DNA from 2 places in the Herbidospora sp. NBRC 101105 genome. Region 2 is predicted to be linked to the other one. Evidence: predicted binding sites of a transcription regulator. Region 2 holds the regulator's gene; the other holds the start of a gene.
The links. Region 2 encodes HrcA, which represses chaperone genes, less so after heat shock. Its sites were predicted from a motif close to TTGGCACTCTCNNNNNGAGAGTGCCAA; they were not measured.
Positions count from the first base shown of each region.

Region 1 (3,410 bases), on a different contig from region 2:
GCAGCAGGGCCACGCCACCGCCGGGGACGATGCCCTCTTCGACGGCCGCCTTCGCGTTGCGGACGGCGTCTTCGATGCGGTGCTTGCGCTCCTTGAGCTCGACCTCGGTGGCCGCGCCCGCCTTGATGACGGCGACGCCGCCGGCGAGCTTGGCGAGGCGCTCCTGGAGCTTCTCGCGGTCGTAGTCGGAGTCGGTGTTGTCGATCTCGGCGCGGATCTGGTTGACCCGGCCCGCGATCGCCTCGGCGTCACCGGCGCCGTCGACGATGGTGGTCTCGTCCTTGGTGACGACGACCTTGCGGGCGCGGCCGAGCTGGTCGAGCGTGGTCGACTCGAGCTTGAGGCCGATCTCCTCGGAGATGACCTGGCCGCCGGCCAGCGTGGCGATGTCGCCCAGCATGGCCTTGCGGCGGTCGCCGAAGCCGGGGGCCTTGACGGCCACCGAGCGGAACAGACCGCGGATCTTGTTCACGACCAGGGTCGCCAGGGCCTCGCCCTCGACGTCCTCGGCGATGATCAGGAGCGGCTTGCCGGCCTGCACGACCTTGTCGAGCAGCGGCAGCAGGTCCTTGTTGGCGGAGATCTTCGAGTTGACGACGAGGATGTAGGGGTCCTCCAGGACCGCCTCCATGCGCTCGGGGTCGGTCACGAAGTAACCCGAGTTGTAGCCCTTGTCGAAGCGCATACCTTCGGTGAGCTCGAGCTCGAGCCCGAAGGCGTTGCTCTCCTCGACGGTGATGACGCCTTCCTTGCCGACCTTGTCCATCGCCTCGGCGATGAGCTCGCCGATCTCGACGTCGCCGGCGGAGATCGAGGCGGTGGAGGCGATCTGCTCCTTGGTCTCGACGTCCTTCGCGAGCTTCGAAAGCTCCTCGCTGACGCGCTCGACGGCGGCCTCGATGCCCTTCTTCAGGGACATCGGGTTGGCGCCGGCGGCGACGTTGCGCAGGCCCTCGCGCACCAGCGCCTGGGCGAGCACGGTGGCGGTGGTGGTGCCGTCACCCGCGACGTCGTCGGTCTTCTTCGCGACTTCCTTGACGAGCTCGGCCCCGATCTTCTCCCACGGGTCTTCGAGCTCGATCTCCTTGGCGATCGAGACACCGTCGTTGGTGATGGTGGGGGCGCCCCACTTCTTCTCCAGCACGACGTTGCGGCCCTTGGGGCCGAGGGTCACCTTGACGGCGTCGGCGAGCTGGTTCATGCCGCGCTCGAGACCGCGCCGGGCGTCCTCGTCAAACGCGATCATCTTGGCTGCCATAAGGCTGGACCTCCCAGTAGAGGGTGGCTTCGAAAAAGAGGGACCGAGCCGACGCCCGCGACGGCAAGGCCCGCACACCCTTGGCAGGCCCCATCGCCTCGATCCGTATTGGTTGGCACTCCCGGCCGGGGAGTGCCAACCAACTGTTTAGCACTCTACCCACGCGAGTGCAAGCCGGAGCACGAGAGGGGCAGGTCAGGCGACCTCGGGCAGCAGAAACCCGGCCCGCAGGCTGCGGGCCGGGTTCCAGGTCGCTGGGGTGGGTGGGGTTGGGGATACAGCCGAACCCTTCTCAACCGCTCACGCGGGAGTGGCCGAAAAGGTTCGCGGTCGAGGGGATCAGACGGTCCGGACAGCCTCCGCCTGCGGGCCCTTCTGTCCCTGCGTGATGTCGAACTCCACACGCTGGCCCTGCTCGAGGGCCTTGTAGCCGTCCATCATGATTGCCGAGTAATGGACGAAAACGTCCTTACCACCGTCTACCGCGATGAAGCCGTAGCCCTTGTCCGCGTTAAACCATTTGACGGTGCCCTGCGCCACTTTCCGACTCCTCTTGCTGGGCCTGGCAACGGACCCGCCCATTCCACCGCTGGTCCGTGACCTTTCGCGCCGTTCTCCCCGGCTACGTCGATCGTTCTCGACCATACACATGGCAAGGCGTGGGACAACAGAGTCAATCGGCCCCTGACTCGTTGTCGTTCGCCCAAAGCATGACGGCTTCTTTTTCGGTTAGAGATTGGTTGGTTGAGAATTGCACCATATGCCATAGCACTCATTAAGCTTCGATAACGATAGAAGTGCAGGTAAACATAGAAACACCCACGCACTGTAGGAGTACGTGGGTGCGGGAAAGGCTGCGGAAGGTCACCCTCCGGCTACGGCCGGGATCACCGAAATCTGCACGCCGTCCGGGGTTGGAGTGTCCAAACCTTCGGAGAATCGGACGTCCTCTTCCCCGACGTACACGTTGACAAAACGCCGCACCTTGCCCGATTCGTCGAGGATCCTGGCACCGATGCCGGGGTAGTCGGCGTCCAGTTTCTCGAACACCTCGCGCAGCGTCGCCCCTTCGCCGGCGACCTCGGAGGCACCTCCGGTGTAGGTCCGGAGAATCGTCGGAATCCGCACAGAAACACTCATTGTTGACTCTCCTTAACGAACCGTTAGTTCAGTTGGCGAAAGCGGTGCGGAAGGCGTCCAGAGACGGACGGATGACCGCCGTCGGGCGGGCCTCCGACTGGACGGCGTCGAGGGTCTTGAGCCCCTCGCCCGTGTTGAGGACCACCGTGGTGGCGTCGGGGTCGATCACCCCGGCCTCCGTGAGCTTGCGCAGCACGCCGACCGTCACGCCGCCCGCGGTCTCGGCGAACACGCCCTCGGTGCGGGCCAGCAGGCGGATCGCGGCGACGATCTCGGGGTCGGTGACGTCCTCCACGGCGCCGCCGGTCCGCCGGGCGATGTCGAGCACGTAGGGCCCGTCGGCGGGGTTGCCGATGGCCAGCGACTTGGCGATCGTGTCGGGCTTCACGGGGCGGACGACGTCGTGCCCGGCCTTGTAGGCGGCCGACACCGGCGAGCACCCGGCGGCCTGCGCGCCGAAGATCTTGTAGGGGGTGTCCTCGACGAGGCCGAGCGCGATGAGCTCCTTGAAGCCCTTGTCGATCTTGGTGAGCTGGGAGCCCGAGGCGATCGGGATGATGATCTGGTCGGGGATGCGCCAGCCGAGCTGCTCGGCGATCTCGTACGCCAGGGTCTTGGAGCCCTCGGCGTAGTAGGGCCGCAGGTTCACGTTGACAAAGCCCCACTTCTCGCCCAGCGGGTCGCCGATGAGCTCGGAGCAGAAGCGGTTGACCTCGTCGTAGGTGCCCTCGATGCCGACGAGCCTGCCGCCGTACACACTGGCGACGACGATCTTGGCCTCTTCGAGGTTCGACGGGATGAACACGCACGAGTCGAGCCCGGCCCGCGCGGCGGCGGCGCCGACGGCGCCGGCCAGGTTCCCGGTCGAGGAGCAGGAAAGCGTTGTGAACCCGAAGTTACGGGCCGCCTCAACGGCGATCGACACCACGCGGTCCTTGAACGAGTGGGTCGGGTTGCCCGAGTCGTCCTTCACGTAGAGGTCGCGCAGCCCGAGCTCGGCGCCGAGGTTCCC
Region 1 is NZ_BSSX01000009.1:27,291-30,700, reverse strand. It holds gene groL (chaperonin GroEL) at 1-1,258, opposite strand, end outside; gene QSK34_RS32585 (cold-shock protein) at 1,598-1,798, opposite strand; gene QSK34_RS32580 (MoaD/ThiS family protein) at 2,123-2,398, opposite strand; gene thrC (threonine synthase) at 2,427-3,410, opposite strand, start outside.
Region 1: a site for HrcA is predicted at 1,406-1,432, ahead of groL (chaperonin GroEL). Genes of this name have one in related genera too.

Region 2 (3,410 bases):
GGACAACTTCCGGAGGAGTTCCTCCTGCTCGGGGTCGAGCTTCATGGGGGTCTCGACGTTGACGTGGATCAGCAGGTCGCCCCGGCCGCTCTCGTTGAGGCGCTGGACGCCGCGCGCGTAGAGCGGGATGACCTGGCCCGACTGGGTGCCGGGGCGCACGTCGATCTGTTCGGCGCCGTCGAGGGTCTCCATGGTCAGGGAGGTGCCCAGGGCGGCGGCCGTCATGGGGATCGAGACGGTGCAGTGGAGGTCGTCGCCGCGGCGTTCGAAGGTCGGGTGGGGGCGCTCCACGATCTCCAGGAACAGGTCGCCGGGCGGGCCGCCGCCGGGGCCGACCTCGCCCTCGCCCGCGAGCTGGATGTGGGTGCCGTCTTCGACGCCCGCCGGGATGCGGACCTTGATGGTCCGGCGGGTGCGGACCCGGCCGTCGCCGGAGCACTCCTGGCAGGGGTGGCGGATGACGCTGCCGAAGCCGCCGCACTGCGGACACGGGCGCGACGTCATGACCTGGCCCAGGAACGAGCGGGTCACCTGGGAGACCTCGCCCCGGCCGTGGCACATGTCACAGGTGTCGGGGTGGGTGCCGGCCGCCGCGCCGGAGCCCTGGCAGACCTCGCAGAGGATCGCGGTGTCGACCACGAGCTCGCGGGTGGTGCCGAAGCCCGACTCGGCCAGGTCGAGCTCGACCCGGATCGTCGCGTTGCGGCCCCGGCGGGCCCGCGAACGGGGGCCGCGGGAGGCGGAGGCCGTGCCGAAGAAGGCGTCCATGATGTCGCTGAACGGGAAGCCCGCGCCGAAGCCCGCCCCGCCGCCGCCCGCGCCGCCGAAGGGGTCGCCGCCCATGTCGTGCATCTGGCGCTTCTGGGGGTCGGAGAGCACCTCGTAGGCCGCGGTGATCTCCTTGAAGCGCTCCTGCGTCGCCGGGTCGGGGTTGACGTCGGGATGCAGTTCACGTGCCAGCCGGCGGTAGGCCTTCTTGATCTCTTCCTGGCTCGCGTCGCGGCGTACGCCGAGGGTGGCGTAATAGTCCTTGGCCACTTATGACCCCGCCAGGATCTGGCCGACATAGCGCGCGACCGCGCGCACCGCACCCATCGTCACCGGATAATCCATTCGCGTCGGGCCCAGCACTCCGAGCCGGGCCAGTTCCTTGTCTCCCGAGCCGTATCCGGCGGCCACGATCGAGGTGCCGCGCAGACCGGTGTAGGGGTTCTCCGAGCCGATCCGGACGGTCAGCTCGGACAGGTCGTCGGTCTCGCCGAGGAGGCGCATCAGGACGACCTGCTCCTCCAGGGCCTCCAGCACGTCGCGCAGGCCGATGGTGAAATCGGCGGCGGCGAGGTTGGCGGCCCCGGCGAACACGATCTTCTCTTCGTGCCGTTCGACCAGGGTCTCCATGATCACCGAAAGGATCGTGGCGGCCACCGGCCGGTCTTCGGGGGACAGCCGTTCGGGCAGCGCGGCCAGGGTCTCGGGGACCTGGGCCAGCCCGCAGCCGTCGAGCGCCGTGTTGAGCACGGCGCGCAGGTGGGACACACGGTCGTCGGCGATCACCTGGGGCAGATCGACCACCCGCTGCTCGACGCGGCCGGTGTTGGTGATCAGGACCAGCATCACCCGCGTGTCGGCCAGCGGCACGATCTCCACGTGGCGGACCGTCGAACGGGTCAGGGACGGGTATTGGACGACGGCGACGTGCCGGGTCAGCTGCGCGAGCAGCCGGACCGTCCGCATGACGATCTCGTCGAGGTCGACGGCGCCGGCCAGGAACGTCTCGATCGCCCGGCGTTCGGCGCCCGAAAGGGGCTTGACCTGGGACAGCCGGTCGACGAACAGCCGGTAGCCCTTGTCGGTCGGGACGCGCCCCGCGCTGGTGTGGGGCTGGTGGATGTAGCCGCCGTCTTCGAGGGCCGCCATGTCGTTGCGGATGGTGGCCGGCGAGACTCCGAGGTTGTGCCGATCGGCCAGCGCCTTGGAACCCACGGGCTCGTTGGTGGAGACGTAGTCTTCGACGATCGCCCGCAGCACCGCCAGCTTCCGGTCGTCAAGCACGGTCTCACCTCCCTGGCACTCTGTGTTCCCGAGTGCCAAGTGTACGGCCACCGCTCCCAGGGTGCGATAACACAGCCGGGCACGGGGAGAACAAGCCGACTGCAAATACGTCGCAAGTCGCCTTTCACACAATGTCCCCTATGACCGCTCAATATGGCCAGCACTACGGCCAGCAGCCCCACCCTTACTACAGCGCCCCGCCCCCTCAGGGCCCTGTCCGCCCGAGGATCCTCTGGATCGTCCTGGCCTGGCTTCTCTTCATCGTGATGTCGGTCGCGGGGGTCTTCGCCTTCGCCGGCGGCGTCTTCTCCTCCATCTCCGACGTGGCCCCCACCACGACCTTCTCCTCCGGCGAGACCGTCAAGGTGAACCTCGACCCGGCGCAGAAGCCGGCCATCTGGGCCGCCGCCGACCAGCCGACCGACGTGCAGTGCCAGGTCACCGGGGGCAGCCCGGACGACAAGATCACCCTGTCCAAGGCGATCGGCGAGCAGACCGTCACGGTCGACGGCACCAAGTGGGAGATGTTGTTCTCGATCGGCGTCCCGTCCGCCGGTGAGTACCAGGCCGCCTGCGACGGCGAGGGCGTGCGCTTCGGCGTCGGCAAGGAGCTGCTGGCGGCGGCCGGCGGGCTGGTGGGCGGCACCGCCCTGCTGCTCGGCCTGCCCGCGCTCGGTTTCCTGATCGCCGTGCTCACCACCGTCGTCGTGCTTGTGCGGCGCTCCCGCGCCCGCCGCCGGATGATGGGGATGTACTAACGTTCGCGGCATGTACGAGCGGGACGTGCTCTCCGGAGACTGGCGGCGCCCCAAGAAGGGGACGATCCCGCAGATCCCAGCCGAGCTCGACCTCGTGGTCGAGTGGGCCGACGACGGGTTCTGCGGGGCGGTGGTGGCCTGCGACAAGGAGGCCGTCACCCTGGAGGACCGGTTCGGGCGGCGACGGTTGTTCCCCCTGGAACCCGCCGCCTTCCTCCTGGAGGGGAAACCGGTCACGCTCGTCCGTCCCCAGGCGGGGCCGCGGGGCCCGAGGCGCAGCGCCTCGGGTTCCATCGCGGTCGAGGGCCTGAAGGCCCGGGTGGCCAAGGAGAGCAGGATCTACGTCGAGGGCGTGCACGACGCCGCGCTCGTGGAGAAGATCTGGGGCCACGACCTCCGGGTGGAGGGCGTGGTCGTCGAATACCTCGAAGGCGTCGACCACCTGCCCGAGATCGTCGCCGAGTTCGCGCCGGAGCCCGGCCGGCGGCTCGGCGTGCTGGTCGACCATCTCGTCCCGGGCTCCAAGGAGAGCCGGATCGCCGCCCAGGTGGCGGGCCCTCACGTGCTGGTGGCGGGCCATCCGTTCGTGGACGTCTGGCA
Region 2 is NZ_BSSX01000001.1:287,847-291,256, reverse strand. It holds gene dnaJ (molecular chaperone DnaJ) at 1-1,038, opposite strand, end outside; gene hrcA (heat-inducible transcriptional repressor HrcA) at 1,039-2,052, opposite strand; gene QSK34_RS01225 (hypothetical protein) at 2,193-2,810, shown strand; gene QSK34_RS01220 (DUF3097 domain-containing protein) at 2,821-3,410, shown strand, end outside.